3 regions of the Eubacterium sp. An3 genome follow, and region 1 is predicted to be linked to each of the others. Evidence: predicted binding sites of a transcription regulator. Region 1 holds the regulator's gene; each other region holds the start of a gene.

Region 1 (10,345 bases):
TGAGGAGCTTTGCTCTTTCGAGAAAAAGTACAGCGATTACTCCTATATCTGCGGTGTCGACGAGGTGGGAAGAGGACCTCTCGCGGGACCGGTGGTGGCAGGAGCAGTCATCCTGCCGAAAGACTGCCGGATTCTCTATATCAATGATTCCAAGAAACTTTCCGCCAAAAAGCGGGAGGAGCTCTCCGCGGAGATTCAGGAGAAGGCCCTTGCCGTCGGCATCGGGCTGTCCACTCAGGACAGGATTGATGAGATCAATATCCTGCAGGCCACTTACGAGGCTATGCGAAAGGCCATCGCCTCGCTGTCTGTGGAACCGTCTCTTCTGTTAAACGATGCGGTGACCATCCCGGCTGTGGATATTCCGCAGGTGGCCATTGTAAAGGGCGACGCCAGAAGTATTTCCATCGGCGCGGCCAGTATCGTGGCAAAGGTATATAGAGACAGGATGATGGAAGAATATGATAAAATGTATCCGGGTTACGGATTTGCGTCCAATAAAGGTTACGGCTCAAAGGAACATATCGAAGCGCTGCACCGGATGGGACCTTGCCCACTGCATCGGAGAAGTTTTCTGAAGTCGATCCTGTAAGAAAATTGAAAAAATATTTAGCAGTATGCATGCGAGGGGACGCTGCAAAAAAGGAGCATAAATGAAAAACAGAAAAGAGCAGGGACGCGCTGGAGAGACCGCGGCGGCATCTTTTCTGAAAAAACAGGGAGTGCGTATTCTGGTACATAATTATCAGTGCCGGTGGGGTGAGATTGACCTGATCGGTCAAGCAGGAAATACGCTGCTCATCGTGGAAGTAAAAACACGGACAAGCGGCCGGCAGGGATATCCCTGCGAGGCTGTGGACGTAAGGAAACAGCGGAAAATCTGCCGGGTGTACGATCATTTCCGCATGGAGCGCCGGCTGGACGACTGTCAGCCGGTGCGGTTTGATGTGGTGGAGGTCGTGGAGACTGTCGGCGGATATTATTGCCGCTGGATAAAAAATGCCTTCGAGTATCAGGGAATGTGAAGAGTCTGTAACGGAGCGGAAGACATAGCGAAAAAGAATGAGGAGATAATCATGGAGTGGAATTATGCCAATAAGAATCATTCAACTATTATCAACGAGAAAAATGGCGTGGTGTATCTGACCTTTCCAAAGCTGGCGGCCGCCGGTGTGCGTCATGGATTTTCCACCCGCATGGGAGGCGTCAGCAAAGGGTATCTGGGAACTATGAATCTGTCCTTTACCAGAGGAGACAGGGAAGAAAATGTCCGGGAGAACTTTCGCCGGATTGCGGACGCCATCGGATTCCGGGAGGAACAGCTTGTGTTTTCCGCGCAGGTTCATGAGACAAAGATTCGGAAAGTGACAGCGGCAAACAGGGGTGAGGGTATTACAAAGGAGACGGCGCCTGGCATCGACGGCCTTGCCACCGATGAAGCGGACGTTCCGCTTTATACCTCTTACGCGGACTGTGTGCCGCTGTTATTTTATGATCCGCAAAAGAAAGTTGTAGCCATGGCTCATTCCGGATGGCGGGGAACTGCCGCCCGCATCGGGGCGAAGATGGTACATTTCATGGAAAAGGAATACGGCAGCCGGGCGGAGAATATCATCGCGGCTGTCGGGCCGTCCATCTGCAGGAAATGTTATGAGGTCAGTGAGGATGTGGCACAGGCGTTCCGGGAAGCATTCCGGCCGGAACAGTTTCCGCTGCTTTTTGATGAGAAAGGGCAGGGTAAATATCAGCTTGATCTGTGGGAAGCCAATCGGATCATTCTCACGGAGGCGGGAATCCTGCCGGAACATCTGGATGTCACCGATCTTTGCACCTGCTGCAACCATGACAAGCTCTTTTCCCACAGAGCCAGCCACGGGAAGCGGGGAAATATGGGATGTTTTATGTGTTTGGACGCCGAAACAGAATAAAAATGCAGGGAGAACGACTATGAAAAAACAATGGCATCTTATCACCGGGGTGGAGCCGGGAAGCATTGCGGAGGAATGCGGACTGGAGCCGGGGGACCGGATCGGGGCCATCAACGGTCATGAGATAGAAGATTTTTTTGATTATCAATATTATATAGAAGAAGAATTTTTGAGTGTGGAAGTTCTGACCAGAGACGATGAGGAATGTACGCTCGAGATAGAGAAAGAGGAAGAAGAAGACCTGGGTCTTGCCTTTGAATCCTTCCTGATGGATGAATATAATTCCTGCTGCAATAAATGTATGTTCTGCTTTATTGATCAGATGCCGCCGGGGATGAGAGATACCCTGTATTTTAAGGACGACGATTCGCGGCTGTCCTTTCTGCAGGGCAATTATATCACTCTCACCAACATGAAGGAAAAGGATGTGGAGCGGGTCATCCGCTATCATCTGGCTCCCATCAATATTTCTGTTCACACCACCAATCCGGAGCTTCGCTGCCGGATGCTTCACAATCGTTTTGCGGGAGATGTGCTGGAAAAGATCCGCCGCTTTTCTGAGGCGGGTATTCCCATGAACAGCCAGGTGGTGCTCTGCAAAGGAATCAACGACGGAGAGGAACTGGATAGGACCATCCGGGAGCTGGGAGAGTTTCTTCCATATATGGAGAGCCTTTCCGTGGTTCCGGTGGGGCTGACAAAGTACCGGGATGATCTTCCGAAGCTTGACGCCTTCACACGGGAGGACGCCGGAAAAGTGCTTGCCCAGATCCAGGGCTGGCAGAAACATTTTCTGGAAGAAAACGGCACGTCCTTCGTTCACGCCAGCGATGAGTGGTTCATTCTGGCAGGGGAGGAGTTTCCTCCTGTGGATTACTACGAGGGCTTCGGGCAGCTGGAAAACGGCGTCGGCATGATGCGCCTGCTCATCTCCGAGGTGGAGGAAAGCCTCACGCAGCTTGCCGGAGATGACCGGGAGAAAACAGTGTCCGTCGCCACGGCGAAGCTTGCGTATCCGACCATCGAAAAGCTGGCCGCGCAGGTGATGGAAAAGTATCCGAACGTGCATATACATGTATACTGCATTGAGAATACATTTTTTGGCGAGCAGATCACCGTCACGGGACTTCTCACCGGACAGGACATCAGAAAGCAGCTTGCCGGCCGGGAACTGGGGGACGAGCTTCTCCTTCCGTGCAATGTGCTGAAAGCCGATGAGGACATTTTTCTTGATGATATGAGCCTTTCGGAGCTTTCCGAAGCTTTACAAGTGCCGGTGAATATTATACAATCAGAAGGACAAGATTTTGTAAATAAAATAATCAGTATGTAAAAGGGCTGTGAAGACGGCCAATATAGGAAAATGGAGGTAAGACATGAGTAAACCAGTTGTAGCAGTGGTGGGCCGTCCCAACGTGGGCAAGTCCACATTATTCAATGCGCTGGCGGGAAGCAGGATTTCCATCGTAGAAGATACCCCCGGAGTAACCAGAGACCGGATTTATGCTGATGTTTCCTGGCTGAATTATCAGTTTACGCTGATCGACACGGGAGGCATTGAGCCGGAATCCAAAGATATCATTCTTTCCCAGATGCGGGAACAGGCGGAGACAGCTATTATGACCGCCGACGTGATCTTGTTCCTGACCGATGTACGGCAGGGACTTGTGGATGCGGATTTCAAGGTGGCGGATATGCTCCGGCGTTCCGGACGTCCGGTACTTTTGATCGTCAATAAAGTGGACAGTTTTGAGAAGTTCATGCCGGATGTGTATGAGTTTTATAACCTGGGTCTCGGCGATCCGATTCCGATCTCTGCGGCGGGCAAAATGGGACTTGGCGATATGCTTGACGAGGTGGTGAAGCATTTTCCTGACGCGGCAGCGGAGGAGGAAGAGGATGAGCGGCCGAAGATCGCCGTTATTGGTAAGCCGAACGCCGGCAAGTCTTCTATTATTAACAAGCTGCTGGGCGAGGACAGAGTGATCGTCTCCCCGATTGCCGGAACAACCAGAGATGCCATTGACACGACCGTGACGAGAAACGGACAGGAGTATGTGTTCATCGACACGGCGGGTCTGCGCAGAAAGAGCAAGGTAAAGGAAGAACTGGAACGATACAGTATCATCCGTACCGTCACCGCGGTGGAGCGCTGTGATGTGGCAGTGCTCATCATCGACGCGGAGGAAGGCATCACCGAGCAGGATGCGAAGATCGCAGGTATCGCTCACGAGCGCGGCAAAGGTATGATCATTGCCGTCAATAAATGGGACCTGATCGAGAAGGACAATCATACCATGAAAGAGTTTACGGAGAAGATCTGGGAGAAGCTTTCCTACATGCCGTATGCGGAGCTTATTTTCCTGTCGGCTAAGACCGGGCAGCGTCTTCCGAAGCTCTTTGACCTCATTGACGCGGTTATCGCCAACTGTGCGCTTCGGGTACAGACCGGCGTGTTAAATGAGATCCTCACGGAGGCCATGGCCATGAAACAGCCGCCTTCCGATAAGGGCAAGAGACTCCGTATTTACTATATCACGCAGGTTTCGGTGAAGCCGCCTACCTTCGTGATGTTTATCAACGACAAGGATCTGACGCATTTTTCCTATACAAGGTACATTGAGAATCAGATTCGTACTACTTTTGGTTTCCGGGGAACGCCAATCAAATTCATCTACCGGGAAAGAAAGGAGAAATAATGACAGGGCATATTGGGTATTTTATAGCAGCTATTATTGTGGGTTATTTTTTGGGATGTATCCAGACCGGATATTTTGTCGGCAGAATCTGCGGACTGGATATCCGGCAGTACGGCAGCGGCAACGCGGGGACGACCAATGTGCTTCGTACTCTGGGCAAAAGCCGCGCGCTGATCACATTTCTCGGGGATGCGTTAAAGGGTATGATTCCGGTCCTCATCGTGAAGCTGGTCATCGGACCGGCAGTGCCGGATTTGAATTCAGAGCTTTTGCAGCTTGTTCTGGGATTTGCAGTGGTTCTCGGTCATGATTTCCCGTTCTTCCTTCATTTTAAAGGAGGAAAGGGAATCGCCACTTCAGCGGCAGTCATGATGGGATTTGACTGGAGAATGGGACTTTGCTGTCTGGTGATTTTTGTGGTGGTCGTGGCTGCTACAAGATACGTTTCTCTGGCGTCCACGCTGCTCTCGGCAGCGCTCATCGCAGAAATTCTTATCTTCTATCCGGGACGATGGGATTTATTTGTGCTGATCGTTCTTTACGCCGGATTTGCCATCTACCGCCACCGGGCCAATATCAAGCGCCTGCTGGCTGGCACCGAAAGCAAGCTGGGACAGAAGGTGGAAGTAAAGAAATAGTGATTTGTCGATTGGAACTGTGAGTTTTGAGATTATCAGAGGATGTATGAGCAGACGAGATTTGCGATGCTGTACACACCATAAAAAAACGCAGACGGGAAGCTCTTCTCCTCCACCTCGGCAGGCTGATTACGGAAATATACATGATAACTTTTCCATGACGCCTGCGCTCACAGTCGTCGCCGACCTTTCCCGCTGTGTTTTTCTATTGAGATATCATGCCGCAAATCTCTGTCTGACTGCATCACTCAGATTACAAAAAATGCCTGTTCCAGATCGACAGCATCTGTACCCTTGTGGCTGACTCTTCGGCTGAAGGCCAAATCAGGCGAATTCATCTGTGAACAGTCAGAACATCATCTGTTTTTCCAGAAACATTTATTTTATCACGTTGTATATTTGTGAATTTCCAGGTATCTGAACACAGCCTTCTCTGAAATAGCCTGTGTGGTATACTTGAAGATTCACAAATCCCCATTAGTCTTCCGACAATTCTTCCCACTTATCATATAGTTCCAGCAATGCTGCTTCGTTCTCCTCGTATTTGGTGGAGAGTTCCATGAGGCGGCTTACGTTGCTGGCAATCTCCGGATTGTTCATCTCATTTTTGATCTCTTCATTTTCTTCTTCCAGGCGGCTGATTTCCGCCTCAGTTTTTTTCAGTTCGTTGGCGCGCTTCCGCTGTCTGGCAGCTTCCTCACGGGATTTCTTCCAGTCTTCTTTGGAGGAAGAGGATGTGGCAGGTGTGGTCTCTGCCGTGGACAGATTGGCCACAGACTCGCTGTCCGCGGCAATGTTTCCCGCTTCCTTCTGTTCCAGATAGTAGGTGTAATTACCTTTGTAGTTGACGATGCCCTCTGGTGACAGGTCAAGGATTCGGGTGGCAGTCTGATTGATAAAGTACCGGTCATGGGACACGTAGAAAACCGTGCCCTCATAGGCGTTGATGGCGTCCTCCAGGATCTCTCTTGACTGGATGTCCAGGTGGTTGGTCGGCTCGTCGAGGATCAGGAAGTTGGCGTTTGACAGCATCAGCTTAGCCAGAGAGACCCGGCCCTTCTCGCCGCCGCTCAGCGTCCCAATCTGCTGAAATACCCGGTCTCCGGTAAAGAGGAAGGCAGCCAGCACATTTCGGATGCGGGTGTTGGTCAGTTTCGGGTAGGCGTCGGAAATCTCGTCGAAGATCGTTTTCTCGTCATTTAACACGTGCTGTTCCTGGTCATAGTAGCCGATGGATACTTTCGCACCGTAATGAATCTTACCGCCGTCCGGACGCAGGTGTCGGTTGATGATCTTTAGGAGCGTGGTCTTTCCAGTGCCGTTGGCGCCCAGAAGTCCGACGACCTCGCCACGCTGGATGGAGAGATTCAGGTTGCGGAAGAGCGGCTTGTTCTCGAAGGATTTGGAGAGATTTTCGATGGTGAGCACATCGTTGCCGCTCATCACTTCCGGCTCCAGGGCAATGCGCATCCGGCTGTTGAGTACCACCGGCTTGTCAACCCGCTCCATTTTGTCGAGCATTTTTTCCCGGCTCTCGGCGCGGCGGATGGATTTCTCACGGTTGAAGGAGCGCAGTTTGGTGATAACTTCCTCCTGGTGTTTGATCTCCTGCTGCTGGTTCAGGTAAAGCTTCATCTGGGCGTCCCGCTGCGCCTTCTTTTTCTCCGCATACTGGCTGTAATTGCCGAGGAAAGTCTGGCTGTCGCCGGCCTCGATCTCGATGACCTTGGAAACTACCCGGTCCAGAAAATAACGGTCGTGGGAGACGATGAGTACAGCGCCCCGGTAGTTGCCAAGGAAAGTCTCCAGCCAGCGGATAGCGTCCATGTCCAGGTGGTTGGTTGGCTCGTCCAGAAGAATGATATCCGGCTGAGTCAGAAGAATCCGGCTCAGAGCCACACGGGTTTTCTGTCCTCCGGAAAGTGTATGGATGGGAGTATCGAACTCTTCTTCGGTGAAACCGAGACCTTTAAGGACGCCGTTGATCTCGCTTTTCCAGGCGTAGCCGTTAGCCTTTTCAAAACGCTCTGTCAGGCGGGAATAGTTTTCCATGGCATTTTCCAGTTCCTCTCCGGAAAGCCGGCTGATGGACTGTTCCAGAGTGCGGATATTCTGTTCCATGTCGATGATCTCTTTTTTGGCGTCCAGCATCTCTTCGTAGATGGTGCGGCGGGAAGTCACGTCGATGACCTGGGACAGATACCCCATGGTAGCGCCCTTTTGCAGCACCACTTCGCCGCCGTCCGCCTCATACTCACCGGTGATGATTTTAAGAAGAGTTGTTTTTCCGGCGCCGTTGATGCCGATCAGGGCGGCCTTTTCTCCCTCGTTGATCAGAAAATTTATATTATTCAAAATTGTATCGCCGCCAAAGGCTTTTGTTATCTTTTGACATGCTAAAATCATAAAAAACCTCCGTATATGCAGTGTGTTTTATTTTTAAAAGCGTAATTTTCAGAGAAAATGTGAAATATTTATCTTTTACAAAAGTGCAGTCCGCGCAGAAAAAAGGATAAAACTCTTCCTTATTATAATCTGCGAAAAAGGCGAAAAACCAAACATTGGCTATTTTATCATGAAAGAAAAAATAAGGGAAGGGAAAAAACTGGTTTGACAAATGAATAAAATCTGAGTATAATTGATTTGCTGTGTAATAAATAGAATGCGAAAGTTTTGTCAAAGGAAGGATTCTATGGAAGACAAGAAAGTGAATGCGAGATCAGCCAATGAAAAAGTGATTTCACCTGCTGTTATCAAGAGGTTGCCAAGGTATTACCGGTATCTCGGCGATTTATTGAAAAATGATGTTGTCCGTATTTCCTCAAAAGAACTGAGCCAGAAGATGAATGTGACCGCTTCACAGATTCGACAGGACCTGAATAATTTTGGAGGATTTGGTCAGCAGGGATATGGATATAATGTGGAATTTCTCTATAATGAGATGGGGAAAATACTTGGCCTTGACAAAACGAATAATGTAATTATTCTGGGTGCCGGTAATTTAGGACAAGCTCTGGCTAATAATCAGGAATTTGAAGAGAATAGTTTTAAGATTATCGGTCTTTTTGATGTGAATCCCCGCCTGGTGGGAATGACCGTGCGCGGCGTGGAAGTCTATGATATTGACATGCTGGAGGATTTCCTTTCGAAACATGAAGTACGGATCGCCGCACTGACTCTGCCAAGGAGCAAAGCGCCGAAGATAGCCAGAGAACTGGTTGAGCTGGGTGTGAAGGCGTTTTGGAATTTTGCGCCGGTGGATTTGAATTTACCAGAGGACGTCATCGTCGAAAATGTGCATTTGTCAGAAAGTATTATGACACTTTCCTATCGTATTCATAGCATAAATGAATAGCAGGCAGAAAGATGAAGGACTGAGGTTTTTCATCTTTCTTTTTTATAGGCAGATGAAGGATGTGGATAAGAGCGGCTTGTGCGCCGCGGCAATAGTGTGAGGAGGGAAACTATGCAGTATATAGGTTCAGGAGATGAGATGCAGCGCATCGACGCATATAGTATTGAAACCATGGGGATTCCGGGCATTGTGCTTATGGAGAGGGCGGCTCTTGCCATGGAAGAAGAGATCGTCCGACGCTTTCCGGCTCCGGCGTCCGTCACCATTATCGCGGAGCGGGGCAATAACGGAGGAGACGGGCTGGCGCTGGGACGGCTGCTTCTCGCTATAGGCTATGACGTGTGCATTTTTGAGATCGGCGGTGTCCGCCGGGCGTCGGAATCTTATCAGATTCAGCGAAAGATTCTCGAGAATCTGGGCGTATGTTTCCTGGAAGCTTTGCCGGAGACCGACAGCGACCTGTGGGTAGACGCGGTGTTCGGCGTGGGAGTGAAGCGGGAGGTGGCAGGTATCCAGCGGGAAGTGCTGGAAGAAGTGAACCGCCGGAACGGATATAAGATCGCGGTGGATATTCCTTCCGGCGTGGACGCATCCAGCGGACGAATCCTGGGATATGGCTTTCAGGCAGATATGACTATCACTTTTGGCCTGAATAAAGTAGGCCTGGCGCTTTACCCCGGCGCTTCACTGGCAGGGGAAGTGGTGGTGAAGGACATCGGCTTTCCGATACAGGCGGTGGACGCCGTCAGCCCGGAGACTGTGACATATACACGGGAAGATCTGTGCCGGCTTCCGAAGAGGCACCCGTGGTCTAATAAAGGCACATACGGAAAGGTGCTCCTCATTGTGGGGGCGAAGAACATGGCGGGAGCCGCCTGTCTGTCGGCGTCTGCCGCTTACCGGACAGGCAGCGGCCTGGTACGGATCTTTACCTGTGAAGAGAACCGGGAGATTCTCCAGAGCCGGGTGCCTGAGGCCATTATGACCACCTACCGGACAGAAGAGGAAGCTTTGGAAAAGCTGCCGGAGGCCCTCGCCTGGGCCAGTGTGGTGGGCATCGGGCCGGGACTTGGGCAGAATGCACTGACCGGACGGCTGCTGTCTGCGGTGCTGGCGCAGGGGTGCTGTCCGCTGGTCATTGACGCCGACGGCATCAATACATTGGCGGCATTGCAAAAAGAGGAACGAGAGCTTTACCATTCTTATGGCGCGCCGATGATTCTTACGCCGCATCTTAAGGAAATGGAGCGGCTCACGGGCAGGACGGTGGCGGACATCAAGAATGATCTTATGGGAACAGCGAAGGAAGACGCTGACCAGCGTCATATTTTTGTGCTGAAAGATGCCCGGACCATTGTGTCTGACGGCAGCGCTCCCACATATATTAATATGAGCGGTAACAACGGTATGTCGACGGGAGGCAGCGGAGACGTGCTCACCGGCATCATCTGCGGTCTGCTGGCAGGAGGACTTTCCGCCCTGGAGGCAGCCCGGCTGGGCGTATACTGTCATGGACTGGCGGGAGATGAAGCGGCCCGGGAGAAAGGATACTACGGACTCATGGCCGGGGATCTGATCCGGCATCTGAATGCGGTCATCCGGTAACGGAGGACGCAGGAGTTAAAGAATACTCACGAAAACAGAATACTCATGACATTTTTGGGAAATACTTCAATTAGCATACGGGAAGGATTTATCAGAGAGAACAGATGTCAACGTGATAAA
Region 2 (10,345 bases), on a different contig from region 1:
GGCAAAACGTCCTTTTCCCCGGGTTTTTACGTAAAAGAATCCGATCACGGAGAAAATGACAGCGCCGATAAAGTTGACCAGCAGGTCGTTCATGGTGTCTATAAGCCCGATATCCAGATAACCGCCCAGTCCGAGGCTCTTTCCGTTGACAACCACATCCCGGATGTTATCCACCGGGATGGGAATGTTGCTTCTGGTCGGATCCAGCAGCACGGATTGGAAAGAATGAATGACGGTATCTTTCTGCATGTCCAGGGAGAAAAAACAGTCCATGGCAAACTCAAAAAACTCCCAGATGACTCCGATGGTCATGGAAAAGCAGAAGGCCACGATGGCGAGGAAAACCGGTGAGAGCTGAAAGGAAAACCGTTCGCTCCTGTTCAGGATATCCACCAGGGCAAACCCGATGGCTGCCATCAAAAATCCATTCAGAGTGTGAAGAACCGTATCCCAGAACGGAAAGATCAGATAATAAGAGTGAATCTCGCCCAGAATCTCTGCGGCAAAAATAAAAATCAGAATTGTGATTTCCAGAGCGGTGGGAAGCTCGATCTTCAGATTGATCTGTATCAGGCTCGGAGCGATGAGAAGCGCCAGAGTCAGAAGACAGAGAAACACATTCTCATAATTCCTGTTTAAAAATTGAAGGATCATGACCACAATAACCAGTGCGCGCAGAATGATGTAGACCATAAAAGAGCTTTTATGTTCACGGAGTTCTCTATGTATGGCTTTTCCCATTATTCGAATCTTTTTTTTCATAGTATCTCCTTAATGCCTTTTTATCTATCGTTGCTACCCGCTTATTATAGCGGCAGAAAACATAGAAGGCAAGAAAAATGATTGAAAAATGGAAACAGCCATAAAAAGAGAGGGATTGTCGTTTTGCTTATTGGTTTTGTGCGGTTTCTTCTTCCTCCTCTTCCTGCGGCAGATGAATGCCTCTCGGGGGAACTGCCGTGGAAAAAACAATCTGGGTCTGGGTGTTGCCGTACTGCTGCAGGTGACCGATGAAGGTATCAAGTTCCATGGTACTTGGAAACGCCACCTTCAGCATGATGGAATAGAGCCCTGTGACGCAGTTGCATTCCAGGACATTGGGGCAGGCTGTAACATAAGGATAGAATTCGTCCTTTTGTTTCGGATCCAGTGTCAGATTGATAAATGCAGTGATGTGATAACCCAGGGCCACCGGATCAACCGTTGCATGGTAGCCGGTGATAATGCCGTTCTTTTCCAGGCGTTCGATGCGCGTGGAGACGGCGGGAGAAGATAAAAAGACTTTCTGAGCCAGGTATTTCAAGGGATACCGGGCGTTTTCCTGTAACAGCGATATGATTTTTCTGTCTATTTTGTCCATATGATCAACCTCCGGATAAAACTGTGTTATGCTGAAACTATGTAAATGATGCATATTAAGAAGAATTTTTTCGTAGAAGCCCGTGTTTCTATGAAAAAAAGGAGTATCCCAAACAGGGACACTCCTTTGCGTCGATGCTATTATATAGTACCCGGCCGTATTTGGCAAGTACTTTTGTAAATAAAATTACGTACGGAGAACGGATATTAGCAGACGCCCTGTGCCAGCATAGCGTTTACAACTTTCTCAAAACCGGCGATGTTAGCGCCAGCCACATAGTTGCCTTCCATATCGTAACGTTTTGCTGCGTCAGAAATGTTATGGTAGATATTTACCATGATACCCTGTAATTTGCTGTCAACATCCTCGAAGCTCCAGCTTAATCTCTCGCTGTTCTGGGACATTTCCAGTGCGGATACAGCAACGCCGCCGGCGTTGGAAGCCTTTCCAGGAACGAAATAAATACCGTTGTCCTGAAGATATTTGGTTGCGTCTAAAGTAGTAGGCATGTTGGCGCCTTCTGCAACGGCGATACAGCCGTTGGCTGCCAGCTGTTTGGCGTCTTCCAGATGAAGTTCATTCTGTGTTGCGCATGGAAGAGCGACATCACATTTTACCTGCCATACGCCGCGGCCTTCATGATATTCGCTGTTTGGACGATAGTTCTTGTATTCGGTCAGGCGGGCACGGTTCACTTCTTTGATCTCTTTTAATGCGGCAACATCAATGCCTTCCGGATCATATACCCATCCTGTGGAATCAGAGCATGTTACAACTTTTGCGCCTAACTGCTGTGCTTTTTCGATGGCGTAGATGGCAACATTGCCGGCGCCGGAAACGCAGACGGTCTTACCTGCTAAATCCATGCCATGGTCTTTTAATAACTCTTCTGTAATGTATACAAGGCCGTAACCGGTTGCCTCTGTTCTTGCGAGAGAACCGCCGAAAGTAAGACCTTTACCGGTCAGGACGCCTTCGTAACGTGTGGTCAGCCGTTTGTACTGTCCGAACAGATAACCGATCTCTCTTCCGCCTACACCGATGTCGCCGGCCGGTACGTCGCAGTCAGGACCGATATGTTTGTGGAGCTCTGTCATGAAGCTCTGGCAGAATGCCATAACTTCACGGTCAGATTTACCCTTCGGGTCAAAATCAGAACCGCCCTTGCCGCCGCCGATCGGAAGACCGGTCAGGGAGTTTTTGAAGATCTGCTCAAAGCCCAGGAATTTGATAATACCCTGGTTTACGGAAGGATGGAAACGTAAGCCTCCCTTGTAAGGTCCGATAGCGCTGTTGAACTGTACGCGGACACCCATGTTCACCTGTACATTTCCTTTATCATCAACCCAAGGAACACGGAACTTGATCATTCTTTCCGGTTCAGTCAGTCTTTCCAGAATGGCTTCTTTTTTGTAGAATTCTTCATTGGCTTCAATGACCGGACGAAGAGATTCGAATACTTCTGTGACAGCCTGGTGGAATTCCGGCTCACTTGGATTTTTTGTGATTACTTTTGCGAGAACGTCATCAACGTAAGACATAAATTAATCCTCCTTAAAAATGCATCATTGCTTTTTTATTTCTTCAACGCTCCCTATTATACTATATTGCTTTCTCATAATCAATAAAAAGAATGGCAAAAACTACATTTTTCTTAAAAAAAATTTCATAACATGACGGAAAAACTCGCATTTTTAAGAAGAAAGTGAGAAAAAATGATGGTTTCCAATTCATTTCCTTCAAAAAATTAACTGAAAATATAGGAAACCCATAAGAAAAAAAGGCGTGGACGCCGGAAAATGTATCAGAACGGCGCATAAAAATTAAAAAAAGAAAGTGAAAGTGCATAAAAATGTATACGAGAAATAAAATTGACAGCCTGTTGTAAGGAAATCGTGAAAAAAATGTGAAAAGGCCATATTGTTCACAAAATTATCTTAAATGTTGCATAGTATGTACGAAGCAAAATCATCGCAGGCTGCGGCAAAACTCACGATGGGGCAAAACTCACGATGGAATGGCATAAGCAGAGTCGGCGCCGGAAGCACTGCGTAAAAAATAATGGAGGATGATTATGATTGAAGTAACAAATCTGGTAAAAGATTATGGAAATCATCACGCCGTAAAGGGAATCAGTTTTACGGTGGGAGAAGGACAGATTGTCGGACTTCTCGGACCCAATGGCGCTGGTAAATCCACGACCATGAACATCATGACCGGATACATTTCGTCCACAGCCGGAAAGGTGAAGATCGGGGAGTATGATATGTTTGAGCAGCCGCTGAAGGCAAAGAAGCTCATCGGTTATCTGCCGGAGATGCCGCCGATCTATGAAGAGATGACGGTAGAAGAATATTTGAATTTCGTGTGCAGTTTAAAAGGCATACGCAAAAAGAAGGACAGAATGGAGAACATTGCAGAGGTGGAAGAAGCGGTCAGGATCACGGATGTAAAGGGACGTCTCATTAAAAACCTGTCAAAAGGATATAAACAGAGGGTGGGACTGGCTCAGGCGCTCATTGGTAATCCTCCGCTTCTGATTCTTGATGAGCCTACGGTGGGACTCGACCCGAATCAGATTATTGAAATCCGTGCCCTCATCAAAAAACTGGGAGAAAAACATACGATCATATTGAGTTCGCATATCTTGTCGGAGGTCAACGCCATCTGCGATTATGTGCTGATCATTGACAAAGGTCTTCTCGTGGCGGAAGATACGCCGGAAAATCTGTCGGAGCATTTTGCGGATAAAAACCGGATCCTTCTGTCTGTCAAAGGAGAAAAAGAATTGATCGAACAGGCTCTGGAGGAGTCAGAATATATTGCTTCGTATACTGTTACCGGAGAAAATGAAGGCGTTCTGGATGTGACGGCGGAAACCAGTGTAAAAGAAGATGTAAGAGACGCGCTCTTTTTTGAATTTGCAGATAAAAAGCTGCCGATAGTCAAGATGGAGACGGAGACCTTAAGTCTTGAAGAAGTGTTCCTGAAATTGACCGGCAAGGAAGGAGAGGAAGAAGAATCATGAGAGCAATCTATATAAAAGAAATGAAATCATATTTCCATTCATTATCCGCCTATCTGTTCCTGGCGCTGTTTCTCGCCATTTCCGGCGTATATTTCTCCGTGATATGCATGTCGTACGGATATACGGATTATGCGGCGAACATTTATTCAAATATAACTATTATCTTTATCATTATTGTGCCGATACTTACCATGCGCCTCATGGCGGAGGAACGTAAACAGAAGACGGATCAGTTGTTGCTCACCAGTCCGGTCAGGGTAACAGGGATCATACTCGGAAAGTATCTGGCTGTGCTTACACTCCTTCTTGGAGCTGTGGTTATCACATTTTTGCAGGCTGCTGTCCTCAGCATGTACGGGGATGTGAACTGGCTGACAGTGCTGACAGGAGGGCTGGGATATTTTCTGGTGGGAGCCAGCCTTCTTGCCATCGGGCTGTTCATTTCCTCTATCACGGAAAGTCAGATGATCGCGGCAGGAATTTCTTTTGGCGTAGTGCTTCTTTGTATGCTGCTGCCGAATCTTTCGGACATCGTGCCGGGCAGAGCCAGATATACGTATATAGTATGCGGAATAGTCATTGTTCTGCTGGCCTGGTTTTTCTATGAGGAGACAAAAAGCTGGAAGGCGGGAGTGATCACCATGGTTCTCGGCGCGGCGGTTCTTGGGCTTTTCGCCTGGCGGACTCCGGAATTATTTGATAACGGCCTGTCAAAAATCATTGACTGGTTTTCCATTATGGACCGGTTTAATGATTTTTGCTCTGGTATCTTAAACGCCTCTTCGATCATATATTACCTGTCGTTTATTGCGGTATTCATTTTTCTGTCCATCCAGACGATTGAAAAACGCAGATGGAATTAGGAGGAGCAGCACATGAATAAGAAGTTTTGGAAAAAAGAGAAAAAAGGAAAACTGTTCAGCGGCCGGCAGATTTTTAAAAACCGGCATTTTAAGAAGGGACTGTTTTCTGCGGTGGCCGTGGTGCTGGTGCTTATTATCGCCGTGGGAGCCAATGCGCTGATCACATGGAAGGATTTCAGCATTGATGTGACATCTAACCAGATTTATTCTCTGTCTGATCAGACCAAAAGTATTGTGAAAGCGCTTGATCAGGAAGTGACGTTCTATGTTATCAATTCAGAATCCGATGTCAACGGCGCTTACAAAAAGATTTTTAATGAGTATAAAAAATTATCTTCTAATATAAAGATTGAGTACAGAGATCCGGAACTTTATCCGAATTTCACTCAGGATTATGTGGAAGATACCGAGGAAGTCAGCAATGACAGCGTGATCGTAGTCTGCGGAGATAAAAACCGGTACATTTCTTCCGATGATTTTATCACCTATAGCTATGACAGCGGGTATTCGTATTCCGCCAGTGAGCTTCAGGTAGAAAAACTGCTGACAGAAGCTATTAATTATGTTATTTCTGATGAAACGCCGGTAGTCTACACCCTGAGCGGCCATTCGGAACAGGATCTTTCCTCCGATGTGATAAGCAGCTTTGAGGGAGACAACTATGCGGTTGAGACGCTGAATCTTCTTTCAGCAGGCTCTGTGCCGGAAGACTGCGAGATTCTTCTTATTAACGGCGCGCAGACTGACATTACGGAAGATGAGAAGAATCAGATCAAGACCTATATGGATAACGGCGGGAAAATGTATGTGTTTCTTGACGCCAGCGTGGAAGATCTTCCACAGCTTTATTCTCTGCTGGAAGAATACAACATCGGTGTGGAACCGGGCGTAGTGGTTGAAACAGACGCCAACATGTACACCCAGTATCCGATTTACCTTCTGCCGGAGATTCAGGATTCTGACGTGACGGAGGCACAGTATGACAGTAATATTTATATTCTTGCCCCGAGCGCCAAAGGACTTACGGATCTGTCAGCGGATGATGCGGAAGAGGAAACCAGCGAGGATACCAGTGAGGAAACCAGCGAAGAAACCAGTGAGGATACGACTTATACCGTAACTTCCCTGCTGACTACCAGCGATGGTGCGTACTCCAAAGTGGATACCAACAGCTCCACCATTGAAAAAGAAGAAGGTGACATCGACGGGCCGTTCTCCATCGCCATGGCAGTTTCCGATGATAACGGCGGCAGGCTCATTGTGACCGGCTGCAGCAACATGCTGGAAACATCCATTGATTATGCAGTAGGCGGAGCCAACACAGATTTTGTGTTAAATGGTGTGAATTATCTCAGTCAGCAGGAAAGTAAAATCTCCATACGAGCCAAAGATCTGTCCACTGACACAGCCATTGTTCCGGCTTTCAGCCAGAAAGTAACGCTTGTTGGCTGCGTATTTGTTCTGCCGTTGCTGCTGCTGGCAGCAGGCATTGTGATGGCAGTGCGCAGAAGAAGACTTTAATTTATCGGAATAAATTCCGGCTGCTGTTCCCGGTACAGGGCGTAATACCGGAATCCTGCCTCGGACAAAATCTCTGGCAGCCGGTCAAAAGCGTAGGCCATGTCTTCCGGGCGGTGGGCATCGCTGCCGATAGTGATGATCTCGCCTCCGAGATCGCGGTAGCGCTTTAAGATCTCCATGTGAGGATTCGGCCACGGCAGCCCCTTCTTCAGGCCGGCGGTATTTACCTCAAGCCCTTTTCCGTTGTGGATAAGATAGCGGAGGATCTCATCCAGGATATCCGCGTAATCCCCATAATGAAATTCCGGACGTGGTTCAGGGATATAGCGGCTGATATAATCCAGATGGCCGGCGGTCTGGAAGAACGGGTATACTTTCAGATTGTCCAGCGTGCTTTCAAAATACCGGCGCAAGCCTTCTTCCGGCGTGTGCGTTTCAAAAAAGACCGCATCATAAGGATCGACGCCGTCCACCAGATGGCAGGAGTTGATGATGAAATCAAAGCGGCCGCCTATTTTGCTGTAAAAATTAATGAGAGCCGGACCCGCGTGTTTTTGTACGCCGAGCTCGATGCCGTGGAGCAGTTCGATCTGCGATGCATATTTTTCTTTCAGCCGGAGAAACATAGTATAGTAGGCTCCGAAATCCAGCTGAAAGTCCAGGCCGTCCTCGGTAACGGGAAAATCATAATCATAGTGTTCTGTGAAGCAGAGGGTGCGCAGACCGAGGGAAATGCCCTGTAACACCATGTCTTCCATGGAAGCCTCGGAATCTGAGGAAAAAAAACTGTGCAAATGTGTGTCGCTTATCAGCATTAAGATACTCCTTTCATGGATATTATTTATGAATAATATTGGATTTGCCGGTTACTATATAATAATAGCATAAAATCAGTGATAATATTTTTCTTTTTTTTATGCAAATTTTTACTTGAAAAAATACCATAAATTAGGTAAAATAGTTAAGGATTTGACATAGTGAGTCAATTCTTTTATAGGATGTGGACAAGAAGTCCATATTCCTGGATTTTTAACAATTTCTAAAAACTTAGGAGGAATTATCATGGCAGTAAAAGTAGCAATTAACGGTTTTGGTCGTATTGGTCGTCTTGCTTTCAGACAGATGTTTGGAGCAGAAGGTTACGAAGTAGTAGCTATCAATGACTTAACAAGTCCTGAGATGCTTGCTCACCTGTTAAAATACGATTCTTCACAGGGAAGATACGAATTAGCTGACAAGGTTTCCTACGGAGAAGACTCCATCACAGTTGACGGACAGGAAATCAAAATCTACAAATTCCCGGATGCAAATGATTGCCCATGGGGAGAGATCGGTGTTGACGTTGTATTAGAGTGCTCCGGTTTCTACACAAGCAAAGCAAAAGCTCAGGCTCATATCAATGCCGGCGCTAAAAAGGTTGTTATCTCCGCTCCAGCTGGAAATGACCTTCCTACAGTTGTTTACAACACAAATCACGAGACACTGAAAGCTGACGATACTATCATTTCCGCAGCTTCCTGTACAACAAACTGTCTTGCACCTATGGCAGACGCTTTAAATAAATACGCTCCTATCCAGAGTGGTATCATGTGTACAATCCACGCTTACACAGGCGACCAGATGACACTTGACGGACCACAGAGAAAAGGCGATAAGAGACGTTCCCGTGCAGCAGCAGTGAACATCGTTCCTAACAGCACTGGTGCAGCAAAAGCAATCGGACTGGTTATCCCAGAGTTAAATGGTAAATTAATCGGTTCCGCTCAGCGTGTTCCTACTCCTACAGGATCCACAACAATCCTGACAGCAGTTGTTAAAGGAACAGACGTAACAGTAGAAGGCATCAACGCAGCTATGAAAGCAGCAGCTAATGAGTCCTTCGGTTACAACGAAGACGAAATCGTTTCCTCCGATATCGTAGGAATGAGATACGGTTCCTTATTCGATGCTACTCAGACAATGGTTTGCAAGATCTCTGATGATTTATACGAAGTACAGGTTGTTTCATGGTATGACAATGAGAACAGCTACACATCTCAGATGGTTCGTACAATCAAATACTTTGCTGAATTAGCATAATTTAAGACGATCATAATTGATTATATAAGATCCAGACATGGGTCCGGTCTGTTGGACCGGGCCCTGTTTGTTTTCAATATTGTTTAACGAGAGGAGATTACACCCATGCTGAATAAAAAATCAGTTGATGATATCAATGTAAAAGGTTTAAGAGTTCTGGTTCGCTGTGACTTCAACGTACCTCTGCAGGATGGAAAGATCACAGATGAAAACCGTCTGGTTGCTGCATTGCCAACCATCAAAAAGTTAATTGCTGACGGCGGCAAAGTGATTCTTTGCTCCCATCTGGGCAAACCGAAGGGAGAGCCGAAACCGGAATTATCCCTTGCTCCTGTAGCTGTACGTTTATCCGAGCTTCTGGGACAGGAAGTGAAGTTTGCTGCTGATCCGGAAGTTGTCGGACCAAACGCAAAAGCAGCAGTGGAAGCAATGAACGACGGAGACGTTGTATTATTAGAGAATACCCGTTATCGTGCAGAAGAGACCAAGAATGAAGATGCTTTCTCCAAAGATCTGGCTTCTCTCTGCGACGTATTTGTAAACGATGCTTTTGGTACCGCTCACAGAGCGCACTGCTCCAACGTCGGTGTTACCAAATATGTTGATACGGCTGTTGTCGGATACTTAATGCAGAAAGAGATCGATTTCCTCGGCAATGCAGTAAATAATCCGGAAAGACCTTTTGTTGCCATCCTGGGCGGAGCAAAAGTTTCCTCCAAGATTTCCGTTATCAACAACCTTCTTGATAAGGTTGACACTCTGATCATCGGCGGCGGCATGGCTTATACATTTGCAAAAGCACAGGGCAAAGAAGTTGGTAAGTCCTTACTGGAGGCTGATTATCTTGATTACGCCAACGATATGATCAAGAAAGCAGCAGACAAAGGTGTGAACTTATTACTGCCGGTTGACACCGTTGTGGCAAAAGATTTCAGTAATGATGCCCCAAGCCGCGTGGTTGAGGGAAGCATGGACGCAGATGAAATGGGTATGGATATCGGACCTAAGACAAGAGAGATTTTTGCAGATGCAGTGAAATCTGCGAAAACTGTCGTATGGAACGGACCGATGGGCGTATTCGAGATGCCGAACTTTGCAAAGGGAACTATCGCAGTGGCGGAAGCGCTGGCTGATATCAATGCTGTTACCATTATCGGCGGAGGAGATTCCGCGGCAGCTGTTAACCAGCTTGGATTTGGCGACAAGATGACACATATCTCCACAGGCGGCGGCGCTTCTCTGGAATTCCTGGAGGGCAAAGAGCTTCCTGGTGTTGCGGCAGCAAACGATAAATAATTGTATTCGAAATAAGAAAAGAGGAAATATTATGCGTAAAAAAATTATTGCCGGTAACTGGAAAATGAACAAAACTCCTAGCGAGGCAGTTGAGCTTGTCAATATGTTAAAACCGCTCTGCGCCAATGACGACGTAGATGTTGTGTTCTGTGTACCGGCCATCGATATTATCCCGGCGGTAGAAGCTGCCAAAGATTC
Region 3 (10,345 bases), on a different contig from region 1:
ATCGAGAGCTTCGGACGGCATTTGAGACAGATCAATGCCGGCCTCCTTGATCATACGTGTGATCTCCGTGGTAGTCAGCACCAGATCCACGTTCTGCTCGCCGTCGGTATAATGCTCCGGACGAAGAATCTCCGCTTTCTTTGCAGTACAAGGCATGATGGAAACCACCATAGTCTTTCTCGTATCTTCTTTATTCATACGGGCTTCTTCCTTGATGATAGCCCCGAACATCTCCTGCGGAGAACGGCAGGTTGAAATGTGTTTCCGCAGATCAGGGTATTTATTCTCACAGAACTTCACCCATGCCGGACAGCAGGAAGTAAAAAGCGGAAGATTTTCTCCGGACTCCAGCCGCTCCACAAATTCCTTGGCCTCTTCCATGACTGTCAGGTCTGCGCCAAAATTGGTATCATAAATCTCGTCAAATCCCATGCGCCGCAGAGCCGCCACCAGCTGTCCCAGTGCATTTTCTCCCTTAGGGATACCGAATTTATCGCCCACAGCTACTCTTACGGCCGGCGCGATCTGCGCCACCACCCGGGTATTCTTATCTGACAAAGCCATCCATACCGGATGGATATTCTGCTTGATGGTGATGGCACCGGTCGGACATACCACCCGGCACTGGCCACAGCCCACACAGTCTGTTTCCGCCATGGTTCTGTTAAACGCCGGCATTACCTGCATGTTTGAACCCCGGTAGGCAAAGTCCAGAATGCCCAGTCCCTGAATCTCATCACAGGTACGCACGCAGTCGCCGCAGAGAATACATTTATTCGGATCACGGACAATACAGTCCGAACTCTCATCCAGCGGCAGCGTCGGTTTATTGTTCTCAAATCTTATATAACTTACGCCCAGCTGTTTGGCCAGGTTCTGCAGGGTACAGACGCCGTTCTTCTTACAAGTGGTACAATCCCGGCAATGTGAAGACAAAAGCAGCTCAAGTATCATTTTTCTGTGATGCTGCAGCCGCGGCGTATTTGTATAGATCACCATTCCGTCCCTTGGCACCTCGGAACAGGAGGCAAAGATCTTGCCCCGGTCATCCTCCACCACGCACATGCGACAGGCGCCGTAGGTGGACAATTCCGAATGATAACAGAAGGTAGGAAGATCAATACCGGATTTACGGATGACAGAAAGTACATTTTTCTCGTCATCAAAAGCAACTTTTCGATTGTTGATGGTCATATATTTCATAGTCTCTCAGCCTCCTACGCTTCAATGTGGATGGCTCCAAATGCACAGGCACTCTCGCAGGCGCCGCACTTGATACATCTGGAATTATCGATCACATATGGTTCCTTAATCTTTCCGCTGATAGCGCCCACCGGACAGTTTCTCGCACACTTGGAACAGCCCTTGCACCGGGTTGGACTGATGACGAACCGCCGCAGCGCCGTACAGTTCTTCGCCGCACATTTCTTATCCACCACATGCTGCACATACTCATCCCGGAACAATTTCAGCGTACTCATCACCGGCAGCGCCGCGCTCTTTCCAAGACCGCACAGAGCGGTGTCTGTAATAGTCGTCGCCAGTTCTTCCAGCAGATCCAGATCTTCCAGCGTTCCATTTCCTGCCACGATCCGCTCTAGAATCTCCAGCATCCGCTTCGTACCCTCCCGGCACGGCACACATTTACCGCAGCTCTCATTCTGGGTAAAATTCATGAAGAATCTCGCCACCTCTACCATACATGTGTTGCTGTCCATGACAACGAGGCCGCCGGAACCGATCATAGCGCCCATCTTTTTCAGAGAATCAAAGTCCAGACTCACATCAAGATGCGGGGTGATGAGACAGCCGCCGGACGGCCCGCCGATCTGCACCGCCTTAAATTCCGCATCTCCCTTGATGCCGCCGCCGATATCAAAGATAACTTCCTTCAGTGTCGTTCCCATCGGCACTTCAATGAGACCGGTGTTCTTCACACTTCCGGTCAGGGCAAACGCCTTGGTTCCCGGACTCTTCTCCGGCCCGATGGTCTTGTACCAGGCCGCTCCATTGGTAATGATCATCGGCACATTGGCAAAGGTCTCCACGTTATTGAGTACCGTCGGTTTCGCGAAAAGCCCCTGCTCCACAGTCCGCGGCGGCTTCACTCTAGGCATGCCCCGCTTTCCTTCAATAGATGCGGTCAGCGCGCTTCCCTCGCCGCAGACAAAGGCTCCCGCACCCCGGTTAATATGTAAATGAAATGAAAAGTCTGTTCCTAAAATATTGTCCCCCAGAAGCCCCTTTTCTTCTGCCTGCTGGATAGCCAGCTTCAGACGGCTGATGGCCAGCGGATACTCTGCGCGCACATAAATATATCCTTCCTGAGCGCCGACAGCGTACGCCGCGATCATCATACCCTCGATCATCTTGTGCGGATCGCCCTCCATGATACTTCTGTCCATGAAGGCTCCCGGGTCTCCCTCGTCGCCGTTACAGACAACGTAACGAATCTTCTCTTTCTGTCCGGCCACCTGCTTCCATTTGTAACCGGTCTGGAAGCCTCCGCCTCCGCGGCCCCTCAGATTGGAATCCATAATTTCCTGCACGACTTCCTCCGGCGTCATGTCAAACAACGCCTTGGCAAACGCCTGGTAGCCGCCGCAGGCAATGTATTCCTCGATATGTTCCGCATCAATATGCCCGCAGTTTTTCAGTACCAGACGGGTCTGTTTCTTATAGAAAGGAATCTCCTCCTGTTTCTGATATTCAATGCCGTCCTGTTTGTAGAGGAGATGACGTATCACATCTCCTTTTTTGATGGTTCTCTCAAAAATAGCCTCACAGTCATCCACGGACACCTTCGTATATAAGATACCCATCGGCTCAATACGCATCAGCGGGCCCATCTCACAAAATCCGTGACATCCGCTCTTCTTCACCGTCACCGGGCCATTTCCATGGGCAATCTCCGGACCAAATTCCACAGACACATCCGGATATCCTTTGACAAGCTCGCACATTTTCTCATAAATCTGCCCGGAACCGCCGGCCAGACATCCCGTTCCGGCACAGATCAATATTCTGCATTTGCTGACCCCAATCACCTGCTTCGCGTATTCTTCCAGCTGATTAAGCGCTTCTCTGTTCTCAATCCTCATTTTTTAATCTCCTTTATACCTGACCTAACCTTCTGAACGCAGTTCCTGAATCAGCTCCGCCGCCGCATCCGGCGTCATGGCCGGATACACCTTGTCATTTACTGTCAGCACCGGCGCAAGCCCGCAGGCGCCCAGGCACGAAACCGTCTCAATCGTGAACATCATATCGTCTGTCGTCACTTTCTCCTTGGAAAGCCCCAGCTCCGTATACAGTCTTTCCAGAATTGTCAGAGACTTCCGCACATGGCAGGCCGTACCGTCACAAACTTTGATAACATATTTTCCCTTCGGTTCAAAGGAAAAATTCTCATAAAAAGTTGCGACACTGTACGCTTTTGCATCAGTAATTCCGATTTTCCCTGCCACATAAGAAAGCAGTTCCGGCGGAAGATAACGGTACTCACTCTGAATATCCTGTATAATAGGAATCAGCGAGGATTCTCTCGCCCCGTGGGACGCGATTATCTCATCCGTTTTGTCATAGTAACTTTGCTCCAGCATAAAACCCTCCTTTTGCTGTCCGACGACAGCTTGCTCTTTCAAGGTTAATATAGTTCTCTCAGCACCTCTTTGCTGTAGATTTCATATATACATGCATAATACACATCTATTATAGTGTAGAATTATACAAATTACAACAGGATTTTGTTATCATATTAACAAACTGCAGTATTTCTGCCTTTTTACATAAATCTCAGTATTTTTTTTTGTGTTTTTTTAACAACAAATCTTTTATTATTATCATCTTAATACCATTCGTCTCTCCGAAAAGAAAATATATTAATATCTTATAGACATTTTTTAAGGTATATGTTATAGTACTCTTACCCACACAAAATGAAAGCGAGGTGATATAATGTCCGAACGGGAACTCTTGCAAATGATTTTATCCGAAGTACAAAACGCAAACACTGGCCTTAATGATGTCAAGTCCGAAATCGCCGACCTTAAAACCGATGTTAGTGCTCTGAAAACCGACGTAAGCGCTCTGAAAACTGACGTAAGCGCTCTGAAAATTGACGTAAGTGCTCTGAAAACCGACGTAAGTGCTCTGAAAACCGACGTAAGCGCTCTGAAAACTGACGTAAGCGCTCTGAAAACCGATGTTGACGATCTGAAACTCCGGACAGCATTAATTGAAACTACTCTGGAAAATGAAACAAACAGAAACATAAAAATAATTGCTGAAGGTCATACCGATTTATCACGCAAATTAGATCATGTACTGCAAATGGAAAGTGAAAAAGAAATGTTTCTGATCCGGTTCAATGTCCTGGAATCAGAAGTACAGAAAATGAAACAGCATTTTGACTCAATCGCATAATTTACTACCGACACCTAAAGTTACCATTTTGATAAATTATATTTCATAAACAAAAACGATAACCATAGAATCAGAATATATTCAGGGGAAAAATCTACTATCCGATTTTTCCCCTTTTGCGCAATACGCACCAATCGGAAGGGAACCAATTTTCCCTTCTGAAGGAGCATCCCAAAATCTTTACTCAATTATTCTAAAAATCAAATCCTTCAATCGTCGCGAAATAATCCTCCGGTGTCTCCGCACGACGGATCATTCTGGTGCTTCCATCCTCCTGCAGGAGAATCTCCGCACTTTTTAATTTGCCGTTATAATTATATCCCATGGCAAAACCGTGAGCGCCGGTATCGTGGATGACCAGCAGATCTCCCATATCAATCTTCGGCAGCTTACGGTCAATGGCAAATTTGTCATTATTCTCACAAAGAGAACCTACCACATCATAGGTATGATCACACGGCTCATTTTCCTTGCCCATAACCGTGATATGGTGATATGCGCCATACATGGCCGGACGCATCAGATTGCAGGCGCAGGCATCCACACCGATGTATTCCTTATAGGTATGTTTCTCATGAATGGCCTTTACCACCAGATGACCGTGCGGCCCAAGCATATAGCGGCCAAGTTCTGTGAATATCTTCACATCTCCCATTCCCGCCGGCACAAGAATCTCCTCATAAGCGGCGCGAACACCCTCGCCAATGGCGAAAATATCGTTTGGCTCCTTATCCGGTGTATAAGGGATACCGATTCCGCCGGAAAGATTAATAAACCCGATGTGCACATCAAGATTCTCTTTCAGCTCTACAGCCAGATTAAAGAGAATCGCCGCCAGCGTCGGATAGTATTCATTGGATACTGTATTGCTGGCCAGGAAGGAATGAATACCGAACTCTTTCACGCCCTCTCTCTTGAGTCGTTTAAACGCCTCAAAAATCTGCGGCTTAGTCATGCCGTATTTGGCGTCGCCCGGATTATCCATAATATCCGTCCCCAGAGAAAAGATTCCGCCCGGGTTAAAACGGCAGCAGATTCTCTCCGGAATACCGCAGGCTTCTTTCAGAAAATCAATATGAGTGATATCATCAAGGTTAATGATGGCACCCAGCTTCTTTGCCAGCACAAATTCCTCCGCCGGAGTCTCATTGGAAGAAAACATAATGGATTCTCCGTCCGCAAAACCGCAGCGGTCGCTCATCATAAGCTCTGTCAGAGAAGAGCAGTCCACGCCGCAGCCTTCCTCCTTGAGTATCTTTAAAATCGCCGGGGTCGGCGTTGCTTTCACCGCGAAATACTCCCGGAACCCTTCATTCCAGGAAAACGCCTTGTATAGATTCCGTGCCGTCTCCCGGATTCCTTTCTCATCATAAAGATGAAACGGCGTCGGATATTCTTTTACAATCTCCTCCAACTGCTCTTTTGTCACAAAAGGTTTTTTCTCCATCTTATCCTTATCCTTTCTGTCAATATTGCTTTATTTACCGTTCGAAATGAACATTTTACTGTTGTTTTATAACATTTAACTGAATCTCATTGGCCAGGGCGTCCTTCAGCAGCTGCACCAGATTGGGATTCGCGGAATACAGACACGCCGTGCGCGCCTCCTCTCCCAGCTCTCCGGTCAGGGCATAGCTGGAATCTGTGATCAGCCGGACAGAACTTCCTCTTTGCGCCGTGCAGTACATAATCGCGCCCGCAAGTTCACAGGACTCCTCCGTCAGCAGAACGACCTTCCTCCCTGCCTGAACCAGCTCATTAAGCTCACTTTCAAAAAGCGTCAGGGTAGCCGCCGAACCAAACAGATAGACCCTCTCCTTCGTCTGGCGCAGCATATTTCTGATCTTATCTTCCACATTCCTCCTGCCCCGGATGGTGACATAATGCTCCTCCTGGTGCATCTCTTTCGGAATCTTCTCCTCCAGCGTCTTCGCCGCCTCTTTCAGAAAATGTATCTTATTATCACAGAACTCCTGCACCGGCACCGCCTCATAGCGCACGGGCTGCTCCTCCAGAACATAAGCGGCGCCCTTGTCCACCAGCCCCGCCAGCGCCCCGTAGGCATTAGAACGGGAGATACCGGCTCTTTTTGCCGCCTCGTAGCCGCTCAGACATCCCTCTGTCAGCAAAAGCAGATAGACCTTCGCCTCCTGCCTGGTCAATCCGAACTGCTGCAGCAATACAATATTATCGGAAACTCTTCCATCTTCCAGCATATTTCCCGCCTCTTTTCCATACGTGGTACCAGTCGGTACTACTATATAATGCCGCGTTTTTTTTGTCAACTATTTCACCACAAAATAACCCCCTTTTTTCAAAAGGAATTCCATTGACACTTTGCAGGAAAATGTTAAGATAAAAATAAAAAATGACAGACTCTACGAAGAAACAGGTGACAGCAATGGGAAGAAAATGTATCGGGCTGATTGAGGCAAGAGGTCTTGCCGCCGCCATCCAGGCCGCGGACACCGCCGCAAAATCCGCCAACGTTAAATTATTAGGATATGAATACTCCGGGCACAGCGGTATGATCGTAGTCAAGATCGAAGGCACTGCCAGTGCGGTGGAGTCTGCCATGAAGGCCGCCGCCCTGTCTGTCGAAAAGATTCATGGCTCTTTTGCCATTGTAAATATGCTCGTTCAGAAATCAGCTCTGGACGAATCCGTATACAATAAGCTGATTCACAACGCTCAGACCGTAGGCGACCCGCTGCAGATTGCTTCCGGCAAACGCCCGCAGGGAACCAGCCGCCAGGCCAAATGGGTTGGTCACTGGGAACAGAAAGGCGCCTATATACGCGAATAGTCAGAAATGTAAGAAAAGTAATAACATAAATATAAATAAGCCGCCCGCCGGGCGGTTTTTGTTACCTCCGACGGACGGCTTCTCTGCAAAGAAAAGCTGTTAGGAATATCAAAATGTCACTGTTACGTTATAGTTTTCATCGCCGCTATGCCGCGGCATTTTTTATTGAATGGCAATGTATTTATTTTCTTCTACTTTTTTCGCCTCTTTTTTCGGAACTGCCAGCTTCAGAACACCATTCTCAAACTTAGCCTGAATATCTGCTTCTGTCACATTGTCGCCAACATAGAAACTCCTGCTCATAGTTCCTGCATAACGCTCTCTTCTGATATAAGCACCTTCTTCGTTCTTCGTATCATTATTTACATTTTTCACTGCCTGTACGGTCAGATAACCATCTTTCAGCTGTGCCTTCACATCTTCTTTCTGATAACCCGGAAGTTCAATGTCAAGTTCATATCCTTTATCTGTCTCCTTGACATCTGTCTTCATTACACTGCGGGAACTATTTCCATAAAAATCTCTGTCAAAAGACGGAAATGAAAAATCCATCCAGTCATCAAATAAATTTTCTCCAAAAATACTAGGCATCAACATAAATCATCGCTCCTTTTCCATTTAAAAAGTGGATACTCAGAATCCTCTTTTATATAGTGTATATCTATCTCTTATTTATTGTGTATCTATCTATATTAATTATTTATACATTATTCTGTGTATCTATGTGAACGCTTTAAAAGCTGTTATTTTTATCATATGCTGTCACGCTGTGCTTTCTTCCAGGCAGCTGCCATCATCACGCTGCGCTTCCTCTTCCGAAGCTGCTGCTTCCCGTTTTTTTACATGCCTGCTCAAATTCTTTGAGCTTACGCTGCGCCTCCCGGCTCAAATTGGTCGGCACCTGAATCTGTACGGTGACATACTGGTCGCCGCGCTCTGATGTTCTCCCCATCTTCACGACGCCCTTGCCGCGAAGCCTGATCTTCGTTCCTGACTGAGTTCCCGGACGAATCCTGCACACAACTCTTCCATCAATGGTCTGAACGGAAACCTCGCCGCCAAAGACCGCAGTGGTAAACGGTACATTTGCTGTGGTATAAACATCGGCTCCTTCCCGGTGAAATCCCGGCTTATCCTGTACATTTACTTTCAGGATCAAATCACCCGGTTCACCGCCGCCAGCACCCGGCTGTCCCTTGCCGCGAAGCCGGATACTCTTGCCGGACTCAATACCGGCAGGAATATTTACCTCGTAGGACTGTACACGCCCATCGCTGCCCTGCAGGCGAATCACCTTTTTGCCGCCGAAAGCCGCCTCATCAAATGTGACGTCCACGTCGGCATTCAAATCGGCTCCTTTTCCGGAATATCCACCACCAAAATGACTGCCGAATCCGGAACTTCCTCCGAAGTCTGTAAAACCGGAACTTCCATAGCCAGACCCACGCGAGCCCGTACCGTGAAAAGCTGCTCCGCCGAAGCCGCCGTTCTTAAAGGCCCCGCCGAACAGATCGCTGAAAAAATCATCCATGTTCATATTGCCATCGCCGGTGTGAAAATGAAACTCCTGGTATCCGTTCCCATTGTTCCGGCTGTAGCTGTAACCATTGCCGCCGGCGCCAAAACCTCCGGAACCGCCCTCCGAGAAAGCCGCATGCCCGAACTGATTGTACATTTTCCGTTTCTCCTCATCACTGAGGATATCGTAAGCCTCAGAAACTTCTTTAAACCTTTCCTCCGCATGCCTGTCATTGGGATTCGTATCCGGGTGATATTTCTTTGCCAACTTACGATACGCCTTCTTAATCTCGGCGGCGCTGGCATTCTTTGCAACGCCAAGCACTTCATAATAATCTCTTTTTGCTGCCATTTCATCACCTTCCTTTATCAATCAACAGAACACGCGGCCGCACAACGGCGTCTATCCGGCCCCTCTATTCTGCGTCTTCCTCCGCAGTCTCCTCAGCATCGGCTTCCTTCTTCACAGCCGTCACTGTCACGACCTGCGCCTCCGGATCAGAGAGAACGTCTACCGCTTCATTTTTAAAGATATCCAGATCTTTGACTCTCAAAATATCTCCGACCTTCATATCGCCGACATCAAGAATGATTTTCTCCACCAGATTCTCTGGCAATGCCCGGTACTCAATCTCTTCCAGCTGTTCCTGAACGACTCCGCCGTCCACCTTGTCTCTGTTCTCCAGAACAATCTCAGCGACAGACTGTACCTTCTGGTTCTTCACCAGAGCCTGAAATTCAATCTCCTCCACAATATTATCGAGGGCATTATAATGAATCTCTTTAATCAGTACATTGTGCGTCTCTCCGTCAACCTCCAGAAGAATCTGACTTCCTTTGCTGTTATCCTTCAAAATGTGATTCACATCTTTTTTATCCATCTTCACGGGAATAGAACCTTCAATATCCTTTCCACATACATTTCCCGTCACAAAGCCTTCTCTTCTCAACCGCCGGGCCTTCACACTCATATCTCTTTTTTCCGCTTTTAAAACATCCATCTCTGATACCTCCACTATCTGCGTCAAAGCTTGAATTCCGGGCGGCTCCATAAGCCGCCCGCACCGCATTTCATAATTTAATTAATGAAATTATCCTTCAATATTAATGTATTTATTTTCTTCTACCACAGGTTTTGCTTCTTTTTTCGGAACAAACAGGTTCAAGATACCATGTTTAAACTCTGCCTTGATATCTTCCTGCGTTACATCTTCCCCTACGTAGAAGCTTCTCTGGCAGGCGCCGGCATAACGTTCTCTTCGAATATAACGTCCGGTCTCTTTCTCCTGCTCATCCTGATCGAGTCCTTTGGCTGCCTCAATAGTCAGATAACCATTCTCCAGAGAAACCTTAATCTCATCTTTCTTAAATCCCGGCAGGTCAACTTCAAGCTGATAGCCGTCCTTCATCTCTTTAATATCTGTCTTCATTAAATGATTAGCCTTCCGGCCATACAGCTTCTTCTGTGCTCTCTTCATATCTCTGTCATCATAGAACGGAAAATCATTAAAAAAGTCATCAAATAAATTTTCTCCAAAAATACTAGGCATCAACATAAATCATCGCTCCTTTTCCATTTGAAAAGTGGACACTCAG

What was found. Region 1 encodes Rex, which represses fermentation and respiration genes when NADH is low (regulators of the CRP and FNR family bind a similar motif). Its sites were predicted from a motif close to ATTGTTAANNNNTTAACAAT; they were not measured.
Region 2: the regulator Rex is predicted to act here: its motif matches at 7,730-7,749, upstream of gap (type I glyceraldehyde-3-phosphate dehydrogenase).
Region 3: the regulator Rex is predicted to act here: its motif matches at 3,746-3,765, upstream of B5F87_RS06425 (NAD(P)H-dependent oxidoreductase subunit E).

Annotation. Positions count from the first base shown of each region.
Region 1 is NZ_NFIR01000011.1:81,358-91,702, forward strand. It holds gene B5F87_RS10775 (ribonuclease HII) at 1-592, shown strand, start outside; gene B5F87_RS10780 (YraN family protein) at 654-1,025, shown strand; gene pgeF (peptidoglycan editing factor PgeF) at 1,077-1,928, shown strand; gene B5F87_RS10790 (DUF512 domain-containing protein) at 1,948-3,261, shown strand; gene der (ribosome biogenesis GTPase Der) at 3,305-4,627, shown strand; gene plsY (glycerol-3-phosphate 1-O-acyltransferase PlsY) at 4,627-5,265, shown strand; gene B5F87_RS10805 (ABC-F family ATP-binding cassette domain-containing protein) at 5,743-7,671, opposite strand; gene B5F87_RS10810 (redox-sensing transcriptional repressor Rex) at 7,958-8,620, shown strand; gene B5F87_RS10815 (NAD(P)H-hydrate dehydratase) at 8,732-10,225, shown strand.
Region 2 is NZ_NFIR01000009.1:79,606-89,950, reverse strand. It holds gene B5F87_RS09645 (hypothetical protein) at 1-762, opposite strand, end outside; gene B5F87_RS09640 (Lrp/AsnC family transcriptional regulator) at 890-1,360, opposite strand; gene gdhA (NADP-specific glutamate dehydrogenase) at 1,567-2,901, opposite strand; gene B5F87_RS09630 (ABC transporter ATP-binding protein) at 3,435-4,388, shown strand; gene B5F87_RS09625 (ABC transporter permease) at 4,385-5,251, shown strand; gene B5F87_RS09620 (GldG family protein) at 5,264-6,772, shown strand; gene B5F87_RS09615 (histidinol-phosphatase HisJ family protein) at 6,769-7,587, opposite strand; gene gap (type I glyceraldehyde-3-phosphate dehydrogenase) at 7,835-8,851, shown strand; gene B5F87_RS09605 (phosphoglycerate kinase) at 8,957-10,147, shown strand; gene tpiA (triose-phosphate isomerase) at 10,176-10,345, shown strand, end outside.
Region 3 is NZ_NFIR01000004.1:197,099-207,443, forward strand. It holds gene B5F87_RS06415 ([FeFe] hydrogenase, group A) at 1-1,203, opposite strand, end outside; gene B5F87_RS06420 (NADH-quinone oxidoreductase subunit NuoF) at 1,218-3,101, opposite strand; gene B5F87_RS06425 (NAD(P)H-dependent oxidoreductase subunit E) at 3,126-3,602, opposite strand; gene B5F87_RS06430 (hypothetical protein) at 3,958-4,425, shown strand; gene B5F87_RS06435 (diaminopimelate decarboxylase) at 4,619-5,872, opposite strand; gene B5F87_RS06440 (TrmB family transcriptional regulator) at 5,928-6,710, opposite strand; gene B5F87_RS06445 (BMC domain-containing protein) at 6,827-7,231, shown strand; gene B5F87_RS06450 (Hsp20/alpha crystallin family protein) at 7,394-7,828, opposite strand; gene B5F87_RS06455 (J domain-containing protein) at 8,028-9,101, opposite strand; gene B5F87_RS06460 (50S ribosomal protein L25) at 9,166-9,750, opposite strand; gene B5F87_RS06465 (Hsp20/alpha crystallin family protein) at 9,841-10,305, opposite strand.